DNA from 3 places in the Brucella pituitosa genome. Region 2 is predicted to be linked to each of the others. Evidence: predicted binding sites of a transcription regulator. Region 2 holds the regulator's gene; each other region holds the start of a gene.

Region 1 (8,323 bases), 690 kb from region 2:
TCAATCGCGCGACGCGCGCGTCCATAAGCAACAATTTTGTCCACGATGATAGCCCATGTCCAGACCGAGGCGACCACGAGACCAAGCATAACCAGCTTAACGACCCAGCCCGCCTGCATGAACAGGCCCCAGAGGGTAATATCGGCGGCAGGGGCCGCGAGCGCAACATTTTCCATCGATCTACCGTCCTCGAATCCAAACGCCCGGCCTCTTGACCGGGCGGCATCGCAAATTATTCAAGAAACGTCCGCTTTCCGAACGCCTCAACCTGCGCAGCTTTATCTAACGAGCTTTTTGCACACCCTGACGGATATGCTGACGCTCTACGCCACAACCGCCATTTCGGATTTCAACTTTAAATCCTCACAGCGCTTGTTACGGTTAATTTTGGTGAAAGGAAGGCGCTACGCTTCAACCCGGCCCTTCAACCGATTCCGTCATCATCATTAATGGAATATTATGGTTAAAGATGCGTTAGCATTTGCTGAGAAGACGAGCTTGCCCGTTAATTATTGCAGGGCACTCAAAAAACTCAGTCAGCTTTCTGAAAAGCTTCGCGCCATTCATCCGGAATACGGCGGGGATGGCCCTGTTTGGTAATCATGACCGCTTCAACCTTGGCTTCTGACAGCAATCGGCCGTCACAGGTGATCTTCTGCGCCATGATGACCCGTGCCCCGCGAATTTCGCTGACACGGGTTTCCACCAAGATCAGATCATCCATTTTCGCAGGTGATTTGTAGTCGATCTCCATGCGGCGAACGACCCAGACCATTTCCTCGCCCAGCGAACCTTCAGCAAGCTCGATATGGTGAACATCCTGGAGACGCAGGAAATCGGTGCGGCCGCGCTCGTAAAATTCGAGATAGCGACCGTGATAAACGAAGCCCGAGAAATCCGTATCGGCATAATAGATACGGGCATAGAGATGATGGGTCCCGTCTTTCAGTTCGCCCGCAACCTGCGCATGATCCATAACTATTCGTCTTCCATGAAAAGGCCGAACTGCGATTGCTGGGCCACTTCGGCAGGTGCTGCCAGTCCCATATGTTGCCAGGCGAGTGCAGTCAGAACACGCCCGCGCGGCGTGCGCTGCAAAAATCCCTGCTGGATCATATAGGGTTCGATAATGTCTTCGATGGCATCACGCGGTTCAGACAAGCCGGCTGCAATGGTTTCAATTCCGACCGGACCGCCGCCAAAATTCCGCGCGATCATATCGAGATAACGCCGGTCAAGCTGATCAAAGCCACGATTATCCACTTCAAGCCGCGACAAAGCTTCATCGGCAATCTTGCGATCAATTACATCGACGCCCGCGACCAGCGCAAAATCGCGCACTCGGCGCAACAGACGGCCTGCAATACGCGGTGTCCCACGCGAACGGCGCGCGACTTCCAGCGCGCCATCAGGCGAAATGCCCATCTGCATGATGCGTGCACCACGGCGCACAATATATTCGAGCTCTTCAACAGTATAGAAATTGAGCCTGACCGGAATACCGAAACGATCCCGCAAAGGCGTGGTCAGCAGCCCAAGACGTGTCGTTGCAGCAACCAGCGTGAATTTCGCCAGATCGATCTTGACCGAACGCGCCGCAGGACCTTCACCAATGATGAGATCGAGCTGGAAATCTTCCATCGCCGGATAGAGAATTTCCTCAACAGCCGGGCTAAGACGATGAATTTCATCAATGAAGAGCACATCGCGGTCTTCAAGATTGGTGAGAAGTGCTGCCAGATCACCGGCCTTCGCAATCACTGGACCAGAGGTCGAGCGGAAATTGACGCCAAGTTCCTTGGCCATGATTTGCGCGAGCGTCGTTTTGCCCAGTCCCGGAGGCCCGACGAAGAGCACATGATCGAGCGCTTCGCCGCGAACCTTGGCGGCTTCGATAAACACCTTGAGATTGGCGCGCGCCGCCGCCTGCCCGACAAAATCGTTAAGCGTTTGTGGGCGCAATGTGCTGTCGGCGTCTTCGCCACGCAGGTCAGCATCGATAAGAGGATTACGGTCGCTCATGGCTCCCTCCTCGCACGATCGCTAAGTCGAGACAAGTAGTTCACCGCGACAGCTCCTTAAGGCCAAGACGAATGAGCTTGGCCGAATCGGCATCATCACCAGCTTCCCTCAAGGCTGCAGCCACAGCGTTCGCCGCCTGATCGCGTGAATATCCTAAATTGGAAAGTGCTGAAACAGCATCAGTTACGGGAGCAGGGGCTGCACCTGCGCCGAGCTCCTGCTTGAGACCGATAGTCCCGCTTGCATCACCCGCAAAAGCAGGTGCCTTGTTCTTCAATTCAGTAACAATGCGTTCGGCCACCTTTTTGCCAACACCCGGCGCACGTGAAACCATTGCGAGATCACGCAGCGCAATGGCATTGGCAAGCTCAGGCGGCGTCAATGTTCCAAGCACGGCAAGCGCCACCTTGGCACCCACACCCTGCACATTCTGCAACAGACGAAACCATTCGCGCTCAAGCTGCGATCCGAAACCATAAAGGCGGATCATGTCCTCACGCACATAGGTCTCGATAAACAGAATAGCCGCCTCGCCTGCCCCACCCAGATTACCGAGCGTTCGAGCGGAACAAAAGGCAACATAGCCGACACCATGCACGTCGATAACGGCATGATCCTCAGCGATTTCATCGATCACGCCCTTAAGCTTGCCGATCATTCTGATTTTACCCCGCTGCCAGCGCATCCCGAAAAGTGTGTAACGGTTTTCGGAACAAGATACGCGTTAACTTAGAAGCGCCTGCATTCTGCGTGCGCTGACAATGCTCTGACGGTGATGTGCATGGCAAATGGCAATGGCGAGCGCATCGGCAGCATCGCTTGTATCGAATGTTGCACGCGGCATCAGAACCTTCACCATCATATGAATCTGCTGTTTTTCGCCATGGCCGACACCAATGACCGCCTTCTTGACGGCATTGGGCGCATATTCCGCAACAGGAAGCCCCACCTGTGCCGGTGCCAGAAGTGCAATACCGCGCGCTTGCCCGAGCTTCAGCGTGGCCGTCGCATCCTTGTTGACGAATGTATGCTCAACCGCTGCTTCATGCGGCATGAATTCATGCAGAACTTTGGACAGCCCCTCATGCAGCTGGCAAAGCCGCGAAGCCAGATCCATCTCGGCATTAGACGTCACAGTGCCAGAGCCAATGAAATGCAGGGAATTTCCAAGCGATTCGACAACGCCCCAACCGGTACGGCGGAGCCCCGGATCAATGCCAATGATGCGAATCGTTTCTTTCATAAGTGAACCCTATCCTCAGACAGGTTCACTTGACAGCATAAATGTGAACAAAAGAGAAACATACGCATCAGATGATGCAGGTCGCCTGCGCAGATTTTGGCTTTGATGAGTCGAAAATGGTGTTCTTTGAGAACCGGAGCGCAGTGTACTTAAAGGTACATGAGCACCGGAAGCGCAAAAGAACGCCATTTGCAGGCTATCAAAAGCGAAATCTTAGGAAGCGCCAAAAGCCGTCTTGAGCAGTACGATCTGATCCGACACCGGATTGCCACGCGGAGCGCTTTGCAGGGAAACGACTTCACCATATACATTGCGATCCATGCGGCGGACACGCGCCTGAAGGCGGATCGAGCGTTCGATGAGCTCAATGAATGCGAATGGAAGTTCATTCCAGCCCGGAGCGACATCACCGGCTGAAGGCGTATCAAGACGAACCTTAGCCTTCTCAGCCGCTACCTGCTGGCGGGACATTTCACCGTTGCGGGCAGCGCGCTGCAACAGGAGCCAGGAAGCAACCTGCATCAGACGGGTGGTCATGCGCATCGATTCGGCAGCATAAAGCGTCGCGGCAACGCGCGAGAGATTGCGCGCTTCTTCGCGGCCCTCACCGTCGAGATAGCTCGCAGCTTCCTCGACCATATCCATGCCTTCACTGTAAATCGGCTTGAAGGAATCCGAGAACACCATGCGTTCAGCAAGGCTGATCATGTTACCCGGCATCTGTCCCTGTTCGCTAATCACTGCTCTGCCACCTTACATGACCGCACAACGGGCGGACATTCTGTTGCTCGCATTCTCGTCACTTGAATGCGAATGAAAATTACTGAACAGTCGTTCGACCATGAGGAGAGCTGGGACGGAACAGCTGCATTAGACAAGTCCACGACAAATTGCACCTTCATGCACGGTCGCGCAAGTTTATGTTTAACGTTCGGTTAATATTTTTGGGAGGTTTTAAATGAAGCTTGCAAAGAGCCGAATAGAGAAGTCGCGCACATACGCTGTGATTCCCCGGAAAAGCATAAAAAAAGAGCCGCAAAGGCGGCTCTCAGGAGTTTAACAGGGAGGCGTCAAACAGAGTGGCTAAACCACTCGGTAAGAATCCAGCCGAACTGGATGTAAACCATTTAACGCTATTAAGATTAATGAAGAGTTAATATCGCGGGTGCGCTGTGGAAAATCACCGTTCGTATAGCGCATCCCAAACGAAAAAGCCGCCCGAAAGCGGCTTTTGAAACTGGCTTATTAACCGTGCTGTAAAGCAGGCTTTGGGTTTGAAGCAGCAGGAACCTTGGTTCCTTCGGCCGCTACAGACTTTGCCGCTGGCTTCTTGCCCCAACCGATAGTCGGCAGCCACTCAAGATAATAAGCCAGTGCGAATTGCATCACGACACCGGTTGCGATCAGCAATGTGTCATATGGCAGGCCACCCGGATTAACGAGCTTCATCACCTGTGCAACCATCGCCAGCAGCGTACCGGCAATGAAGACAGGCAGCGAATGCTTGCCTAGAATAGCGAGCGGATTATCCGGAGACGTCCGCGCAATGCTGTTCAGTGTCGGAACAACCGCGATCAGATAAGCCATCGCCAGCACATGCAGAAGACGCGGAGCCGAAAGGAAAGTCTTGTCGAAACCGGTCAGAACTGCCGGCATACCCATCGAAGCGTCGATACCCCAAAGCGGAATACGAACCCAAGCAAGCGAGAGTACCAGGTAACCGACAGCAACTGTAATCAGCGCAGGATGTGTCGGCAGCTTACCGCCGCGACGAACATGGATCGTACCAGCAATACCAATGGCAAACAGAAACTGCCACGACAAAGGATTAAGGAACCAGACACCTCCGGTCGGATAGTTGATAGGGGCCACACCATACAGACCCGACAGCAACCATACCGTACCAGACACAGCGACCATCAGCGAAAGGCTGATGCGTGCAAGCAGAAGCAGTAGCGGCGTCATAAGAAGCATGACGGCATACATCGAGAGAATGTTGTTGTAGCCGAGCTGATGTCCAAGCGTGACGAGGCCAAGCAGAGCTTCAACCGGCTGCTTGACCAGCGGCCCGATATTGATCTGGGTCAGAAGCTCACGATGCTTGAGGAAAATGGCAGCGGCAGCAAAAATACCAATCGTTGCAAGCGTCGTCATAATGTGGGCCGTATAAAGCACACACGCACGGCGCCACATTTTCAATGTCAGCACGAGACGATTGCCCGGCGCAAACTTGCCGCCATAGGCCAAGGCTACAGCCATGCCTGAAATCAGAACAAAAGCTTCGGCAGAATCGGAAAAGCCGAGATTCTTATGCGTGAAGTGCTCGAAAATCGTTCCGGGTACATGATTGATGAAAATCGTAAGCAGGGCCAAAGCACGAAACACGTCGATGCGTGTATCGCGAATCTTTGGCACTATTTTCGCCGTTTCATTCGTCATTTCGCCTGCCTGCCGTTTGTTTTTCGTCTGCAATAGCGCAGCACTCATTGCCGCCTATATAACTGGTAATTCCGGCAGAACCCGGTTGGTTCCAATCAACTTTCGTTCCAGTGGATAACATAATGCCAACACGAGGCTTTCATCGCCCCCGAACACTGGCCCGCAAATACCCCATAAATGCAAAGGGGCTGTTCAACGAACTCCTCTTACTTTATGCCCGAATTCCATCAACATTTTTCGCTAGGTTTGGTTTATGAACGCGCCAACTGCTACAAAAGATAACGAACGCTGCCGCCTTTTGCTGGTTGCACCACCGATCTCGAATGGTGATGCACTGGCAAAACTCCTATCTGCAGCGCTTTCGGGTGGCGATGTTGCGAGCGTGATTCTCGACGGCGGCGATCTGGATGAAGCGACGTTTCAGGCATCTGCCCAAAAGGCCGTTGCCGTTATTCAGGAAAAAGGCGCTGCTGCAATCATTCTCAACGATACACGTATCGCTGGCCGCGTCGGTGCCGATGGCATTCACATCGAAGGTAAGGCAGCCGAGCTTGCTGAAGCCATCGAAAAGCACACACCAAAATTCATCGTTGGAACAGGCAATCTTCGTGATCGTCACAGCGCTATGGAAATTGGTGAATTACAGCCCGATTACGTTTTCTTTGGCAAGATTGGCGCGGATAACAAGCCAGAAGCTCACCCGCGCAATCTGGCACTGGCCGGCTGGTGGGCCGAACTGGTTGAGATTCCAAGTGTTGCACAGGCCGGCAACACTGTAGAAAGCGTTATTGAAGCATCCCAGACCGGTGCTGATTTTGTGGCCCTTGGACGTGCAGTCTTTGAAGCAGAAGACCCTGCAAAGGCCGTAGCGGAAGCCAACCGGCTTCTTGATGAAAATGCCCCTCGCTTCGAAAACTAAATCCGCCAAGGTTTTGTACGCCCCATGAAGAGCAGAATTCTTCTCGCCACGGTTTTGATCTTTGTTGCGTCCGTTCCTGCTGCAATGGCTGCAGACGAACCGGCGGGCGCGCAAAAAAAACATGACGGTAAAAGCGACAAGCCTGCGGAAAAGCCAAAGATGCTGCCGCAGCCCGCGTCCACAAACACCTTGCCTCACATCGATCCCAGCAGGTTCGGCGACAAACCTGCCGATGAAGCTTTTGGCGCTTATCAGCGCGGGCTTTATTTGACGGCCTTTAATCTCGCCAAGCCACAGGCCGAAAAAGGCGACCCGGCATCGCAAACTCTTATCGCTGAAATCTACGCCCGGGGGCTGGGTGTGCCTGCCGATCAGAAGAAAGCTGCCGAATGGTATGCCAAGGCTGCAGAAAATGGCGTTAACGAAGCTCAGTTTCGCTACGCTGCCCTCTTGCTTCAGGGCCAATACATTCAGAAAGACACCGCCAAAGCTACTCAACTGATGCAAAAAGCTGCCGAAGGCGGCAATGCGATGGCACAGTTCAATTACGGCCAGCTTGTCATGATGAAGGCATCCGGCAAGGCAGGAATCGATCAGGCCTTCCCTTGGTTTGAAAAGGCGGCCGCAGCAAAACTGCCCGATGCAGAATATGCAATCAGCCAAGTTTACGCCAACGGCACTGACAAAATTTCAAAGGATGACAAGAAGGCGCGTGAATATCTGCTTCTTGCAGCGCGCAAGGGCTATGACACCGCACAATATGATCTGGGGCGTTGGCTGATCGAAGGCCGCGGTGGCGACCGCAATTACGAACAAGGCTTTGGCTGGATGCAGATTGCCGCCCAACGCGGTATGGTGTTGGCACAGGCATGGCTCGCCCGCCTTTATCGTGATGGCATCGGCACAGATGGTGATCTGGTAAAATCTGCCGCCTGGTATGTCATCGCACAGCGCGCCGGTTTCCATTCGCCCGATCTCAATGACATGATGGATGGTTTGTCGGACGAGCAACTCAAGGAAGCGATCCAGACCGCTAACAATCTTCGCGTCCGGTGATATCGGGCATCGTTCACGTTTAAAAATGCAAAAAAGCGCGTCACCATAAGGGACGCGTTTTTTCCATTCTTTGCCTTTTGACCCATTCCCCAGGAGCTGACCTTACTGGCTTTCATAAGCCTTCTCGCCGGCCTGATAGACGTAGGTACTGTACCTCGCCCACTTGAGAGGACTAAACGGCCGCAGCAAATCAAATCTCCTGCGGTCTCACAGAAAGAACTTGTGTTCAGACGTAGGGCAGATTTTGGTATCTAGCCCCAAGAAATTGCGATGAAATCCAGAGCTGCGTGATCGAAAAGACCCGAAAAGTCACCACCTATTTGACGAATTTGACGCTGATTTTGGCATTCAGAATAAGCTGAATGCTTGCTCAGGCTTGCACAAAGCCTCGTTTTATGGTCTTGGAGACCCTATTATCGTGGTTCGAGTTAAAGATGGACGCAATCCCCGAAATAAAGCGGGAGATTGCCTTTCTGTCGTGATGCGCCGGGCCGCAACAGTTTTCACATTTATTCCCGGATTAAGCTCATGAAGATCAATGGTAACGAAATCCGCCCCGGCAATGTCATCGAGCATGATGGCGGCCTGTGGGCTGCGGTCAAGACCAATGCCGTCAAGCCTGGCAAAGGCGGTGCCTATAATCA
Region 2 (8,323 bases):
AGTCGGAAGTTGAAGCCGAAATTCGCGACACAGTTGCAACCAATATTGCAATCACCGGCATCAATGGCCTGCACGATTCCTATGAACAGCAGCGTTCGGACGGTGCCAATATGGCAGACGTCGCCAAGGGCCTGAGCCTCAAGGCCGTTACGGTCGACGCCATTGACGCTGAAGGCAACGATCCGGCCGGCAATGCAGTCGAGCTTCCAAATTCAGAAGCACTTCTCTCAGCTGCATTTCAGGCTGAACAAGGCTTTGACAACGACGCTCTGACCTTGGGCAATACCGGTTACCTTTGGTACCAGATCGATGGCACCACCCCTGCCCGTGACCGCACACTTGATGAAGTCAAGGATAAGGTCGTTGCTGCGTGGAAGGGTGAAGAAGCTGTGAAGCGTCTGAATCAGCGTATGGAAGATCTGAAGAAGCGCCTCGACGGTGGCGAAACGCTTGACGCGATTGCTACAGCTGCGGGTGTTGAAAAGCAGACCAAACGCGGCATCACCCGCAATACAAACGATGCTGATTTCAACTCTGCTGCGACCGCACAGGTTTTCCGCGGGCCGAACGAACACACAGGTACGGCTGCTGCTGCATCTGATGACGCTCAGATCCTGTTCAAGGTTATCGAAGTCACCGAACCAACTGCCGCAGGTCCGGAAGCAATTCCTGAACAGCAGCAGACCTATCTGTCGACGACGCTTACCGATGACGTTCTCGAACAGCTGGTAGGCGAGTTGCAGAAGCAGTATCCGGTGCGGATCAATCAGACGGTCATCAACAACGCGTTGGCATTCTGACCCGCGACAGGTCCCAGACAGGTATAAGATAATGGCTGACTTAAAACCCTATATCGCCAAGGCTGCCTCCGGCAATCCATTGTCGTTCGAGGATTCCAAAGCAGCCTTCGACATCATGATGTCTGGACAGGCAACGCCTTCACAGGTGGGTGGCTTCCTGATGGCTCTGCGGGTACGCGGTGAAACAGTGCCGGAAATTGCCGGCGCAGTTGCCTCCATGCGGTCGCGTATGCTGCCGGTTTCCGCGCCGACCAACGCTGTTGATATCGTTGGTACTGGCGGCGACCAGTCTGGTTCCTACAATGTATCGAGCTGTTCGGCTTTTGTCGTCGCAGGTGCAGGCGTGCCTGTTGCCAAGCACGGCAATCGCGCCCTCTCCTCGCGTTCGGGTGCTGCCGATGCGCTCGCAGCCCTTGGGGTCAACATCGAAGCCGACGCAGACACGATTGGCCGCAGCATCAACGAAGCCGGTCTTGGCTTCATGTTCGCACCGACTCACCATTCGGCGATGCGTCATGTCGGCCCATCGCGTGTCGAACTTGGAACTCGCACGATTTTCAATCTGCTTGGTCCATTGTCGAACCCAGCGAGTGTCAAGCGTCAGCTGGTTGGCGTGTTCTCGGCGGAATGGGTCGAGCCTTTGGCGCAGGTTCTCAAAGAACTTGGTTCTGAAACTGCATGGGTTGTCTATGGCGATGGTCTCGATGAGATGACCACAGCAGGCACCACGAAAATCGCAGCGCTTGAAAACGGTACGATTCGCACATTCGAGATTGAGCCTGAAGATGTGGGCTTGCGCCGTGTCGATATGTCGGAACTTAAAGGTGGCGAAGCCGAAGTAAACGCCAGAGCTCTGCATGGCGTTCTCGAAGGCGATCAAAACGCCTATCGCGATATCGTTTTGTTGAATTCTGCCGCAGCACTTGTCATTTCAGGTAAGGCAAAAGACCTGAAGGACGGTATCGCTCTCGCTGCGCGATCCATCGACAGCGGTTCAGCACTTGCAGTCCTGCAAAAAGTTATCGCCGTGTCCAACGATAAACCGCTCTGACGGAGAGGATCAAACCATGTCCACCGACATTCTGCGGAAAATCGAAGCCTATAAGCTTGAAGAGATCGCTGCTGCCAAGGCTCGCCTTCCACTGGAAGAAGTAAAGGCACAAGCCAAGGATCAGCCTGCGACGCGCGGTTTCCTCAAAGCACTGGAAGCCAAGCGCGCTGCCAACAAGTTTGCGCTTATCGCCGAGATTAAAAAGGCAAGTCCATCGAAGGGGCTTATTCGCCCGGATTTCAATCCACCGGTACTGGCCAAGGCCTATGAAGATGGCGGTGCTGCCTGCCTTTCCGTACTGACCGATACGCCATCTTTTCAGGGTGCACCGGAATTTCTGACAGCTGCACGCAATGCATGCTCATTGCCCGCGCTACGCAAGGATTTCCTGTTCGATACCTATCAGGTCTATGAAGCGCGCAGTTGGGGTGCAGACTGCATTCTTATCATTCTTGCAAGTGTTGATGACGATCTTGCCAAGGCGCTTGAAGAAACCGCTTTCGAGCTCGGCATGGATACATTGATTGAAGTCCATGATGAAGAGGAAACGGAACGCGCACTCAAGCTTTCGTCGCGTCTCGTCGGCGTCAACAATCGCAACCTGCGTACATTTGAAGTCGACCTTGCGGTTTCCGAGCGGCTCGCAAAGATGGTGCCTTCGGATCGTCTGCTGGTCGGCGAAAGCGGCATCTTCACCCATGATGATTGTCTGCGTCTCGAAAAGTCGAATATCGGCACATTCCTCATCGGCGAAAGCCTGATGCGCAAAGAAGATGTTGCGTCTGCAACCCGCGAACTTCTGACCGGCAAGGCCTGAGATATGGCGGCCAAGCTCACCCATATCGACCAGACCGGCGCTGCCCACATGGTCGATGTCGGCGACAAGGCTGAAACCGAGCGTCAGGCCACAGCTGAAGGTGCTGTCAGGATGCAGCCCGAAACGCTGGCGCTCATTCTGGAAGGCAATGCAACCAAGGGTGACGTTATCGGTGCCGCGCGTCTCGCTGGTATCATGGCTGCGAAGAAAACGGCTGATCTTATCCCGCTTTGCCACCCGCTGATGCTGACCAGAGTGTCGGTCGATATCGAGCCTGATCAGATGCTTCCCGGTTTGCGTGTTCGTGCCACGGCAAAGCTTAAAGGCCGTACCGGCGTAGAAATGGAAGCACTGACTGCCGTATCCGTCACCTGCCTGACCATTTATGACATGGCGAAGGCTGTCGATCGCCATATGGAGATCACCGACATCCGCGTTTCGGCAAAAAGCGGCGGCAAGTCAGGTGACTGGAAAGCCTGATATCCAGACGAGAGGAAACCATATGTCCCTTCTCCCGGTCGATGAAGCCCTTGCCCGCATCCTGAGCACCGCCGAGCCGCATGATTTTGAGCAGGTTGCACTTGCTTCCGCAGGCGGCCGCGTTGTTGCTGAGCAGGTCATAGCAAAACTACGCCAACCACCATTCGATTGTTCGGCCATGGACGGCTATGCGCTCATCGCGCCTCAGAACATCGAATATCCGATTGAGCTTACAGTGATCGGCGAATCGGCAGCGGGTAAGCGATTTGATGGCCAGCTCAACGAAGGCGAAGCCGTGCGCATCTTCACAGGCGCACCCATACCGGTCGGCGCTGACTGCATCGTCATTCAGGAAGACACCGAACGTTCCGGTGACAAGCTGACAGTCCAACATGGGCTTGATAAAGGCCGTCACATCCGCCGCGCGGGTCTCGACTTTGCACCCGGTGACACCGTTCTTCCAGTTGGGCGGGAACTTGACGCCCCGGCACTGTCTCTTGCCGCTGCCAGCGGCAATGCAATGATTTCCGTTTTCAGGCAGCCCCGAATTGCCATTCTCGCCACTGGCGATGAACTCGTCCCGCCCGGAGCACTCCCCGGTCCTGATCAGATTGTAGCCTCCAATAGTTTGGGAATAGCTGAAATTGTGCGCCGCGCAGGTGGCAAGCCCGAAGACATGGGCATTATCGTTGACGATCCGACAAAGATCGAATCAGCGATCAGCCAGGTGCTCGACGATGGCATCGATATTCTCGTCACTATCGGCGGCGCGTCCGTTGGTGATCGTGATTACGTGCATGGCGCGTTGAAGAACTGCGGTGTCGATCTCGATTTCTGGAAAATCGCCATGCGTCCCGGTAAACCGTTGATGTATGGTCGCAAGAGCATTTCAGGCAAAACGGTCCACGTCATCGGCCTGCCAGGCAACCCCGTTTCCAGCCTTGTTTGCAGCCTCGTATTTCTACGCCCATTGGTAGCCAAACTATCCGGCACGGATCTGACTGCAGATATTCGTCCCGCAAAGCTTGGTCAGGCAATGAATGCGAATGATCACCGGCGCGATTTTGTTCGGGCAACAGTCGAACAGGATGCTGACGGAACATTGATCGCAACGCCTTTTCCTATCCAGGATTCATCAATGCTTTCCGCCTTGGTTCGATCCGATGCGCTGCTGGTCAGAGATGAAAACGCACCCGCTTCATTGACCGGTGACGCCTGCATAATATTGATGCTGTAACGAACGCATCCAATTCCGCCAGTCCGTTAATCATTTTAAAACCATTGCAGAACAAGACTGGAACATATAGTGTTCGTTCTGGTTTTGTTTTTATTTGATTCTGGTCTGGAGGGTGTAGCGCATGTTGACCCGTAAACAGCACGAGCTTCTGCTGTTCATTCATGAACGTCTGAAAGAGACGGGCATTCCTCCGTCTTTCGACGAGATGAAAGAGGCTCTTGATTTAGCCTCGAAATCGGGCATTCATCGGCTCATCACAGCGCTGGAAGAACGCGGCTTCATCCGCAGGCTTCCAAATCGCGCCCGCGCACTGGAAGTGCTCCGTTTGCCGGATTCCATTGCTCCCGGACTGAATTCGCAAAAGAAATTTGCGCCAAGCGTTATCGAAGGCAGTCTCGGCAAGGCGCCACCTGCCCCTACGCCTATTCGCCCAGCTCCGGCGACTGCGAATGACGATGTATCGACCATGGTGTCCATCCCTGTGATGGGACGTATCGCTGCTGGTGTACCAATCTCGGCGATCCAGAATCAGACCCATTCGCTCAGCCTTCCGCCAGAAATGATTGGCGCAGGCGAACACTACGCGCTTGAGGTCAAGGGCGATTCGATGATCGAAGCCGGAATTTTCGATGGTGATACTGTCATCATCAAGCGCGGCGACACAGCCAATCCAGGTGAAATCATCGTTGCTCTGGTGGATGACGAAGAAGCGACACTGAAACGTTTCCGCCGCAAAGGCGCTTCCATTGCGCTCGAAGCTGCAAATCCAGCCTATGAGACGCGGATATTCGGTCCTGACCGAGTTCGTGTTCAGGGCAAGCTGATCGGTTTGATCCGGCGCTATTAGAGCGCATCCCGAAAAGTGTGAAACGGTTTTCGGACAAAGATGCGCTTTAAAAAAATATTTAGAGCGCCGATCTGATCCAATCAGATCGGCGCTCTAAATCATTGCGAGAGATCAGAGCCTGTCGCATTTTCTGTTCCGGCTTTCTTCTTGTATTCCCGATCGGGCAGACCGCGCGCTGCTCGTGAGTAGAGGCGATAGAGATGCCAGGGGCGTGTGGGCGCATCGACGGAAAAGTCCAGTTTGTCCGCATAGTCTTCGATATTGCGAGGCATTGCAGGCGCGAAACGATAAGTCTCGCGCTCGCTGACCGGCTCTCGCTCCGGAGACTTTGCCTGAACCATTTTGTCTGCGCTTAGTTTTTGCCCTAACCTTATTTCAAGAGTTCCTTTTAGGGCCAGTTCCTGCCTGTCAACGACGAGCGAGCCTGACCGCTCACAGCTTAGTTTTTTTCCGGCAATAGCAAGAACAACAATATCGCCTACATTACAGGCAATCTCGCGCATATCTTCCTGCGCAGTATAGGCCAGCATTCGACCATCCCTGAGAGGAATGGTACAGAGCCCATCTTCGCAGAGAAAAGCACGCTCATCAGCGGCAACCGATTGTTTCTTCACTATGTGCGGAGGAACAAAGGCTTCAACCAGATAGGCCGTCTGCCAGTTCTGCGCTGTGAACTGCGGTGGCCTGTTGCGGTTAACCGCGAAATTGCCATCAGATAGTCGCACGGCCACAAACTTGGCATCTTCGCTGATAAGGATATCCGGCATCGGCATCCGTATGAAAGCGATCAGACCCATCACAATAAATGGAAGCGCCATTAACCGCAGTCGCGTTGTGAACGTAACCGCAACGACAAGAGCTACCGTCCAGAGGATGAGCGTTGCGACCGGCATGACACCGGGATTACCGTCGGGTGAAAGGCTGGCAACAAACTCAGCAATGTGTCGCACGAGCAAAACGCCAAATCCCATGACTTGCAATGGCAACCAATCAAGTTGCAGCGGCATCAACAACAGGCTCAAAACTGCGAATGGCATTACCAGTATCGAAATGACCGGCAAGGCCAGCACATTGCCGACAAGGCCCAAAGGGGCGGTGTTGTTGAAATGATAAGCCGCAAAAATCCCGCTGGCCACCCCTGCTACAATGGACGTCGCAGCCGTGGCTATTGCTGGCATAAATATTTTTGACAAAGGCCCACGCGATGAGGCTTGGCGATTCTCTGCGCCTGACTGTCTTATGGCTTTTCTTTCACTCCACCAGGCGAAAGCCGCGATCAGCCCTGCTGTCGCCGAGAACGACATTTGGAAGCTTGGGCCCAATATCTCGTGCGGGGAGATTGCGATCATCGCAATTGCTGAAATCGCCAGATTACGCATGCTGATCGCCGCTCTGTCAGCCAGAAGCGCGCAAAGCATTACGGCAATCATCACGTAGCTGCGCTGTGCCGCCACATCGGCCCCAGACATAGCAAGATAGAACGTACAACTGAGCAACGAAAGAAAAGCTGCATATTTCTTAACCGAATATCGTGCGCTGAATGCCGGAAACAGGGCAAACAACGACCGCAACGACATCATGACCACCCCGGCTGCCAACACCATATGCAGGCCTGAAATCGACAAGATATGCGCGAGCCCAGCCTTGCGCAGATGTTCATTGGTCTCTTCACTGATCCCTGCCCGCTCACCTGCGATCAGTGCGGCCGCAACGCTGCCGTCTTCACCGGACAGCACCTCTGCAATCCGCTCGGAAACATGTACGCGTAACTGGGCGATAGAGCCGGAAATTTTGGCAACTATGTCGCTCGGCCCGGGCACTTCCACACTCTTCGGCGTCCCCAGAAAAAAGCCATTTGCACCGATACCGCCAAAATAAGCGTGAAAGCCAAAATCGTAGTTTCCCGGTCGTACCGGGCCTGATGCCACACGCAGACGTGCAAAACCGTTCAGGCCACTCCCAATCGTCGTTTGCGCCGGAATATCACGCGCAGTAATCCGGATGCGCTGTGGGGCAAAACGAAGCTTGGGCCTCTGCGTTTCAATAAGGTCGAGCGTGACGCGCCAGCTACCATTATCCCGATATTCGAGAGCGACAACCCGACCCGTAACGCGGGTTGCCACTTCAGAGCCAAGCATCTGGGTTCCACGTCGCTCCGTTTCGATCTTTCCCGCAATCATTCCCAGCTGGAGTGCTATCACGAGCGTCAATAGCTGTGACGGCAGGAAATGCCCACGAGACAGAAGACGAATAAAGACGGATACCCCAAGAACCGAAGTAAGTTGCAGCCATGCAGGTTCGACCGACACTGTGAAATAGATAATTGCCCCGATACCCATAAAGATAGGAAACAGCAGGAAAAGCATTCCTCTGCCGATTTCCCGCGTCATGGCTGCAGCAAAACTCTGCCGGACAACAGACGCCAGTTCCTTCAGCCGCTCGGATGCTGTTCGTTGTTTTAGTGGCAGTACTGGCGGCGGATCTTCTGTTGGTTTATAAGGCGGCCATGGTTCGGGTAGTAAGGAACGTGCAAGACCGCCGGGCATGTCTTTGACGAACGCCCGTTCATTGATCTCCCGCGTTTCGCTTGTGCCCGTCATGCCCCCGCCTGACTGCAAAAGTGTCCCCCGCTAATCTAAAGAAGAATACCGGATTAGCGCGAAAGAACCTTCAAGCCCTTGCGCGCTGTGCTGCCTATGGTACATGAACGCCAGCCAAAATCGAGAGGGTTCCCGCATCGAGAATCCTTGCCGCCCGTAGACTGAGTACAATCGGGCGCTACATATTCAAAATTCCGCCTCGCACTGCGCGTCCGCTGCAGCCCAACGAGGCCTGTTATAGTGGAGCTGTCATGTCGAAACCGGTCGTAACCCGTTTTGCCCCTTCGCCCACGGGTTTCCTACATATTGGCGGAGCCCGGACCGCCCTGTTCAATTGGCTTTATGCCAAGCATAGTGGCGGCAAGATGCTGCTGCGCATCGAAGATACAGACCGCGAGCGCTCCACGGATGCTGCAACGGCGGCTATCCTTGATGGCCTTACATGGCTTGGTCTTGATTGGGACGGCGATGCCATCTCCCAGTTCGAACGC
Region 3 (8,323 bases), on a different replicon from region 2:
CAGTGCAACGGCAATTATGAGAATCTCTGGCACTGTAACTTTAACTCTAGGGCAAGGTTCAGCAGGTAACTGGGGCAACTTGATCGGTGTCTCTCCGATTTAGAGTTGAAGTCCAGTAGATGCGCCTGGGTGGTCAGCCCGTTGCACTGCAGCAGTGAGGCGGCAAGCAAGTTGTTTGCAGATTGCAGCCGAATTGAGTTGAATGATTATTCCATCTAGTATGCCACGCCTTAAAGGCTTTCGCTTCGCTCGTGAAATTATCGCATATGCGGTTTGGGCTTATCATTGATTTGCCTTGAGCACTGCAGATGTCGAAGATCTGCTCGCCGAACGTGGTGTCGTTGTCAGTCGAAAAACAAGCAGGCTTTGGGCCAACCGTTTCGGACGGCATTTTACAAATTGTGTCCGCCGGGATCGACCTGCTCCTTGTGACAAGTGGCAAGTCGTTGACGTCGGCATCTCAATCCGCGGGACAAAGCATTGGCTTTGGCGCGCGATTGATACGCATGGCAACGTGCTCGACATTCTGGTTCAGCCGCGTCGAAATGCTAAGGCAGCAAAGGGAGCTGGAACAAGAGCATTGCGAAATCGTACGCAGCCCTTATCAACCAAAGACAGTGAATTCCTTGCAGACTAGCATCTTTCGTGCGATTCTTGGTTGTGCCCGAAAGAGATGGCATGAATGCTCTGTGAGCGGCCACAACACCCGCTTCCTTCTGCGCCTGTGTGAACTTAGGGGCTCGTGGCGCAAATCCTAAACGCAGATCAAGAAGGTGCTTATATTCCCGGCACCAGCGCTTCAGCGCATTCTTGCTTGGGTAGCCCAACTGGCAAATAGCCGCTTTCGCGCGCTTGCCCAGCTTGATGTAAAGCGCAACAGCTCGCATCCGGTCTTCGTAGGAATACATGAACTACCTCCTTGATAGTCCAAGTTTTCGTCCGCATCCCCTTGCTAGATTTTAGTTGACTGGTTTCAATTCAATTCTGTTGCGGATGGCTTCGCTTCTCGCGTGAGCGATCTCCCCGCGCACTATATCTTCGTTCCATCCCATCACACCTGCCAAGACAGACGCAATCTCTTGAATGACGGCGTCCGTTAATCGACCGGCAAGGGCGATATCGGTACGCCGAAACAAAATATCTGTAAGTCGGCTCACCTGTTCGAAAGCCGCAATCCATCGCAGCTCCTCGATACTGTAAAAAGGACAACTCCTTACGACGGTCTCTGGTGCCTGCAAAATCGATATATAGTCGAGGGCTCTGGTCCCATATCGTTCAAGAAGAATATCTGCACGGTCTCGGGATAGTTCGTGCTTTTCCGACAAGGCATCTAACAGATGGCTGCGATCAATCTCTGTCAAAGGGTAATTTGCACCACCACCGATAGAGAGATTGGCGGTACTACGAATTCTCACCCTATCAAGGTGCGACAGAATAAGATTCGCTGCTTCTTCCGCAAATCCGCGAAATGTCGTCCATTTCCCCCCGATCAGCGAAAGGACCTGTAGCCGAGTTCCTGGAATTGCATTGATTGCGATTGAATGATCCCGACTAATATTTCCCGGATCAGTTTGATTGCTTGCTGGCAAAGGACGTACACCACAATAAGCCATCCTGACCTGATCAGGACTGATTGGGATGGTTGGAAAGACCTCCTGTGTCGCCCCAATCATATAGTTGAGTTCCTCTTCGCTGCATACAGCGCCATCAATATCCATTTCAGGAATATCGGTCGATCCGACAATGACATTTCCCAGGAAAGGGTACACAAGATTGACTCGCCCATCGGCAGACCCAAAATAGACCATTCGCCCCTGCAAGGCATCATAAAGCGCCTGGTTCTCAATGATGAGATGCGAACCTTTGTTTCCGCTCATAAGTGTGGTGGTGATGCCGAGAGACAGGTTAACGTTATCGATCCATGCACCACCTGCATTTACGATAACCGCGGTTTGGACAGTCTTTTCGCCAGTGGCGAGTTTACTTCTGAAAGTGATCCCTTCCGAACCAGATCCAACAACCTGGACATAATTCAAAACCTTGCTTTTCGGATTAGCTTTAAGGCCGTCGATCAGAAGTTCGACCCCCAGTCGTTCAGCATGCGTGACCCTAGCCTCATAATATATGCCAATTGCTTTAATTCGGTTCGTGATCTTAGGGAATTTCGACACGGCAGCTTTCTTTGAAAGCATTACATGTTTGGGCAGGGACTGAAATTTTTCTCCAAAAAAATCATAAAGACGCAACCCAATCGAAATAATAATTGATCCTCTGTCCACTAAACGCGATTTCATCCCAAAAAATCGTTTGATTGACGACACGATCCCGCCGAACCGCGAATAAATCGGCAATATCGTCTCCAGCGGTTTCACGTAGTGGGGGGCATTCCTGAGGAGAAGGTTCCGCTCTTGAGCGGATTGCCTAACCAGACGAAACTCTCCAGTTTCGAGGTATTTGATCCCACCATGGATAAGGCGCGATGGCGCAGCACTCGCACCTGAACAGAAATCATTTTTATCAATGAGCAGGCAGTCCACATCCTGCTCGCAAAGATCCCGAAAGAGACCGCATCCATTTATACCGCCACCTATTATGACGACTGAATAGCTGCCCCCAATCGACGACAGCCGTTCATCAACGGCGTTGTCCGCATAAACCGGCGTTTGCTTATTCATGGGCAACGACAACTTTGATCGCGCTACCATTTTCAGCAGTTTTCAGCGCCTCATCAATTTGGTCCAATCCAAACCGATGCGTAAGGAGAGAATCCAGCTCAATGTGACCTTGAGCGATCATGTTCAAAGAGCGCTCAAACTGGAGACGGGTCAGGCCAAATGATCCCGTGACCTGTATTTCGCCATAATGGATGGCGTTGACATCGAGCGTTGCTGTTTCCGAAGCAGAAAAACCGGCGAAAAGGCTTACAAAACCGCGTTTGCGCACGAGTTGCAGAGCGTCATTTGCAAGCTTCGGCACTCCAATAGCCACGATGACTTTGTCCGCGCCCTGCCCTTTGGTTTCATGCTTCACCCTCTCAGGCAAATCTTCTGACGTCGGGTCTACAGCATAATCTGCACCTGCGGAGAGCGCAGCAACACGACGAGCAGGATTGGGCTCACTTACCATTATCCGATATGCCCCAGCGTAACGGGCAAGTTTGATATGCATCAACCCAATAGGCCCGGCTCCCAGGATCACTATAAAATCACCGACACTGACCTCTATTTTCTCCTGCCCGTTCATTACGCAAGAAAATGGCTCAACGAGAGAAGCCTTCTCCCAGCTAATATTTTGCGGGAGACGAAATACATTTTCGCTTTCAACGGCACGCGCCGGAATACGGATATATTCTGCGAATGCTCCGTCAATTTCGTACCCGATCGCAATGAGATTACTGCAGATATTCTCAAATCCGCGTTTACAATTGGCACAATGCCCGCATGGAATTGCGGGACAAACGCCGACGGCTTCGCCGCACATAAAAGTGGTATTGCCGCCTGTATCTACAATTTCACCGGCAAACTCGTGCCCGAGAATCGACGGGTAACGGATACCTGTGGTTTTTTTACCCCGGAATATGCGCACATCCGTCCCGCAGACAGTTGCTGCTTTGACCTTTACCAGTAGGTCGCCACGAGCCAATTCCGGTTCTGGTACGATTTCGCACGCGATTTCGTTTGGTGCTCGTAATAATGCAGCTTTCATACGAGAGCGCCTCCCCTATTTGAACATTTATCTTTTAAGTTATATTTTTATTCGTTTTGCAAGCTCTTTTTGAAACTGCTTTAGACGTGCTTTTTGGTGCTATCCCGACTTCAAGTCGCTTTAAAGCACAATATCTTATGAACAATCGTAATTTGTGATGTTGACATGTTCATTTTGTGGTGCACAATGAATGTTCACACAGGATGAATGTGCGCAGACGCTATCTGGGAGGATTTATGCGCTACGATTATGCTTCCGTGGGCTTTTATACGTTTGATTGCCTTGGTTATCCTATCGACCGGCTGCCCTCGGGAGGCGGTGTTTCATTTGTCGAAGAAATAACGCTCGCAGTTTCAGGTACTGCGGGAAGCTGCGCAATCGACGCCGCAAAACTGGGTCTGAAAACGCTTGCAGTGGGTGCAGTTGGTCCCGATCACATGGGGAAATGGGTTATCCAGCAACTGGAGAGCCACGGCGTCGACACCAGCACAATGCAAGTTTTAGAGCATTCCCGCACTTCTACGACAATTGTGACAACTCGCTCAGACGGCGCACGTCCGGCGATGCACATGAAAGGAGCTACGGCCGATTTCATCATCGACGATGCGATGCTCGATCAGGTTATCGACTCACGCGTCGTTCATCTGGGCGGCACTGGTCTCATGAACAACATGGACGGCCCGAGGAGCGTCGCGTTGCTTAAACAAGCAAAAGCACGCGGCTGCATCACAACCCACGATTTACTGGCTGGTACGCCCGAGTTCCTTCCACTTGTCGAACCACTAATGCCTTACGTCGATTATTTTATCCCCTCCATTGAGGAGGCCGAAGGACTGTCTGGCTTACGTGACATTGAAGACATTGCACACTTCTTTCTGGATAAAGGAGTCGGATGCTGCGTGCTCACGCTTGGTGGTGTCGGTGCATATTATCATCACTCCGACGGAACGAAGTTTCTAATCCCCGCCTTTGAAGTCGACGTCATATGCACATGCGGTTGCGGAGATGCTTTCGATGCGGGCTTTGCAACCGCACTGCTCAAGGGCTTCGATCCGGAAACTGCGGTGCGCTTTGCGCAATCTGCCGCAGCTCTGGTGGCAACCGGTCTTGGCTCACAGGCAGGAATACGATCATTCGAAGGCACTTGGGACTTCATGAATAACACCCCTATACGCGCAGAACGCAAAGCCGTGGCACGCTGGGCAGTGTGATCACACCTGATAAACAACATGCCCGAATATCAATGACAAATTAGGGAGCTGAGGAAGCAACCATGTCTTTCCTTAACATGACGATACTGACGTCACTTGTATTAACAGGTCTGGCGAGCACCGCCCTGGCCCAGAACCAGGCGGATCTGATCAAGCCTATCGACAAGGAGTTGACTTTCATCTTCATACCGAAGGTGATCCACCCTTGGTACGATGTGGTCGCGGATGGCTCAAAATTTGCGGCTGAAGAACTCGCAAAACAAGGCATCAGAGTAAATGTGATCTGGGATCAGCCGCCACAAGCGGATGTAACAGATCAAAATCAGCGCATAGAAACCAATATAGGTCGTCGCCCAGACGGCATCGCTGTGGCATGCCTCGATCAGGCTACAAACACGCAGATGTTAAACGAAGCAAAAAGTGCTGGCGTCAATGTCATTACATTTAATTCCTTTTGCGATGACCAGTTTCCGTTCGTCGGTCCAAAAGACAGTGAACAAGACGGCCACGATCTCGGTGAGTTTCTGGCAAAGCACCTGAACGGAAAAGGGAAAGTAGGCATCTTGGCGGGAAGCCTAACTGCCACCGACCACGTCCAGCGCATCAAAGGCTTCAAGAAAGCACTCGAACAGTATCCGGACATGCAAATCGTGTTCGAACAGCCAGATAATGACATTCTGGAAGAAGCAGTTTCGCTAACTGAAAATGCACTTCAGGCCCATCCGGATCTCGCCGCGGTCTTTGGCTCCAATGCGTCCAATCCCATTGGCGCAGCGCGTGCCATCAAGAATGCTGGCAAACAGGGCAAAGTCGCGATCGTGGGTATGGATGACCTGCCTGAAGCCGTGGATGCTGTTTGCGATGGAACGATAACCGCGCTCAAGGCACAGCGTCAGTGGGATATGGGTTACTGGTCAGTTCGCTATCTTGTGGCAATGAATCAGAACCACACATATCCGATGGCACATGACACAGGTTCACGCTTCATCACGAGAGACGATTGCAAGTAGTGAGGCCGATTGCGGGCGCGCATGCACGCGTCCGCGCCTTACATGGGGATGTTCATTATGTCTGACTACGTATTCGAAGCGCGTAATCTCTCCAAGAACTACGGCGTTGTTCAAGCTTTGCAAAACGTTTCGATCGGGATCAAACAGAGCGAAATACACGCAATTATCGGTGAGAATGGTGCTGGTAAAAGCACTTTGATGAACATCTTTTCAGGCAAGGTAAAACCAAGTTCAGGAACAATCTGGCGCAACAATCAGAAAGTATCCTTCCTCGCTCCAAGCCAGGCTCAGTCTGTTGGGATAACGATAGCTCCACAAGAAATCAATCTTGTGCCTAATCTGAGCGTTGCAGAAAATATTATGCTTGGAATGCATAGCAAACGACCATCTGGTGTAGGCATTGACTGGTCTAAAACCCGGCGGCTCGCCAGTTACCATCTTCATTCAGTCGACGACGACATAGACCCGGACATGAAGGTCTCTGATATCAGCAAAGCCCATCAGCAACTGGTACAGATTGCCCGTGCTGCTGCCACCTCGGCAGAAATCCTGATCCTGGATGAACCTACGGCAGCGCTCACCTGGCGCGAGACAGAGAAATTATTCAAGTATGTAAAAGCCTTTCGCAGGCAAGGTGGATCAATATTTTATATCTCTCATCGTCTTGACGAAATTCTTGAGCTCTCAGACCGGATATCCGGTTTGAGAGATGGCGGCTACGTTGGAGAACTGGATCCCGCAACAGCAACAAAAGACGATATGGTGCGCATGATGGCGGGGAGAGCGGTAGCAAATTTTGTCCACCCAGTCCGCAGATCGCCGCCTGAAACCACAACGGCTTTGGAAGTAGAAGGCCTATCTCGAGCCGGCGAGTTCACAAATGTCAGCTTCAAGCTGCATCAAGGTGAGATATTGGGCGTTTCCGGTCTGATCGGATCAGGTCGAACTGAGCTGGCAAAATGCATATTTGGCCTGACGCGGCCAGACTCTGGCGATATCCGCGTATTTGGACAGGATACAAAAAACGCCACTCCCTTAACCATGATCCGCAGTGGCCTGGTGTATCTGCCGGAAGAGCGTAAACAGGAAGGCATCTTCCCGCTTCTGAGCATTGCTGAAAACATGGCTTTGCCGTCAATCGACCGCTTCCGCAGTCTGGCAACCATCAGCAATGGCGCCCTGATGGAAGAGGTCGATGCGTTTATAGCTCGCCTTCGTATCAAGATCGGTTCCCCAAAAGATCTCATCACCAGCCTATCTGGTGGAAATCAGCAGAAAGTCATTATTGGCCGATGGCTGATGAAGAACGCCAAAATTCTCATAATGGATGAACCGACACGCGGAATAGATGTGAACGCCAAGTTCGAAATACAGGCTGAACTGCGCCGATTTACAGAGCGGGAAGGCCTGTCGATCATATTCATCTCGTCTGAACTGGAAGAGGTAATGACTGTTTCCGACCGAATAATGGTGATGCACGAAGGCAAAGTCAAAGGAACGCCTCGCGCAGACGAAGTTTCGCAGGAATCGTTGCTCCAACTCGCAATGAGCTAAGGACTATGTGATGACGCACGATACAATCTCGGACGGTATTCGTTCCAAAACCACCACAACACTGATTACGCGCTTCTGGCAATGGGAAGCTAGTGGTGTTCTGGTTGCCTTAATTGTCCTGATGGGTGTCCTTGCTTTTATGACGGATAATTTTCTGACAACCTACAACATGTCGGTAGTGGCGCGTCAGGCAGCGTTCGTCGGTCTGGTCGCACTTGGTCAGACGCTTGTTCTGCTCGTTGGTGGCATTGATCTGTCAGTAGGTGCTGCAGCCGGCCTTTCAGCTATTATTGGTTCCCTTCTACTCACAACTCTGGGTATCCACCCTTACGCAATTATACCTTTGACTATGCTGTTCGGTCTGGGGCTTGGGTTGATCAACGGTTTTTTTGTTGCCTTCCTTCGGCTTAATCCCTTCATTGTAACGCTGGCAACCTGGGAAATTTTTGCCGGTCTCACACTGGTAATCACAAAAGGCTATCCGATACGCCCATTAGGCGAGACGTTTCAGTTGTTTGGCAAGGGTGAGATCCTTTCGGTCCCTATTCCTGTGATCATCTTTATAGTAGCTGGCATAGCCCTTGTTTGGATGCTCACGCAGACAAAATTTGGACGCAACATCTATGCCGTCGGCGGCAACCGTGAAGCGGCTATACTGGTAGGCATTAAGACAAGATTTGTTGAATTCCTCGTCTTTGGTATGGCCGGCATGTTCGCGGCTCTTGCGGGAATTTTATTTGCAAGCCGGATGGACGCCGGACAGCCTTCCGTCGGTGAAGGCTGGCTAATGGGAGCGATAACCGCCGCCATTTTAGGGGGGACCAGCCTACGCGGTGGTCAGGG

What was found. Region 2 encodes LexA, which represses DNA repair genes until DNA is damaged. Its sites were predicted from a motif close to TGTTCNNNNTGTGTTCNG; they were not measured.
Positions count from the first base shown of each region.
Region 1: a site for LexA is predicted at 3,309-3,326, ahead of ruvC (crossover junction endodeoxyribonuclease RuvC). Genes of this name have one in related genera too.
Region 3: a site for LexA is predicted at 3,872-3,889, ahead of ACSME1_RS21980 (carbohydrate kinase family protein). Genes of this name have one in related genera too.

Region 1 is NZ_OZ264092.1:1,000,151-1,008,473, forward strand. It holds gene tolQ (protein TolQ) at 1-176, opposite strand, end outside; gene ACSME1_RS04835 (YbgC/FadM family acyl-CoA thioesterase) at 533-976, opposite strand; gene ruvB (Holliday junction branch migration DNA helicase RuvB) at 979-2,022, opposite strand; gene ruvA (Holliday junction branch migration protein RuvA) at 2,063-2,680, opposite strand; gene ruvC (crossover junction endodeoxyribonuclease RuvC) at 2,747-3,265, opposite strand; gene rcdA (protease adaptor protein RcdA) at 3,479-3,985, opposite strand; gene ACSME1_RS04860 (OpgC family protein) at 4,511-5,704, opposite strand; gene ACSME1_RS04865 (thiamine phosphate synthase) at 5,958-6,623, shown strand; gene ACSME1_RS04870 (tetratricopeptide repeat protein) at 6,708-7,679, shown strand; gene efp (elongation factor P) at 8,208-8,323, shown strand, end outside.
Region 2 is NZ_OZ264092.1:313,192-321,514, forward strand. It holds gene ACSME1_RS01475 (peptidyl-prolyl cis-trans isomerase) at 1-800, shown strand, start outside; gene trpD (anthranilate phosphoribosyltransferase) at 832-1,851, shown strand; gene trpC (indole-3-glycerol phosphate synthase TrpC) at 1,868-2,668, shown strand; gene moaC (cyclic pyranopterin monophosphate synthase MoaC) at 2,672-3,148, shown strand; gene ACSME1_RS01495 (molybdopterin molybdotransferase MoeA) at 3,171-4,385, shown strand; gene lexA (transcriptional repressor LexA) at 4,507-5,232, shown strand; gene ACSME1_RS01505 (ComEC/Rec2 family competence protein) at 5,331-7,832, opposite strand; gene gltX (glutamate--tRNA ligase) at 8,084-8,323, shown strand, end outside.
Region 3 is NZ_OZ264094.1:577,088-585,410, reverse strand. It holds partial or broken gene ACSME1_RS22000 (IS6 family transposase) at 203-601, shown strand; gene ACSME1_RS21995 (hypothetical protein) at 549-908, opposite strand; gene ACSME1_RS21990 (glycerol-3-phosphate dehydrogenase/oxidase) at 960-2,675, opposite strand; gene ACSME1_RS21985 (zinc-dependent dehydrogenase) at 2,668-3,705, opposite strand; gene ACSME1_RS21980 (carbohydrate kinase family protein) at 3,942-4,916, shown strand; gene ACSME1_RS21975 (substrate-binding domain-containing protein) at 4,979-5,926, shown strand; gene ACSME1_RS21970 (sugar ABC transporter ATP-binding protein) at 5,984-7,480, shown strand; gene ACSME1_RS21965 (ABC transporter permease) at 7,491-8,323, shown strand, end outside.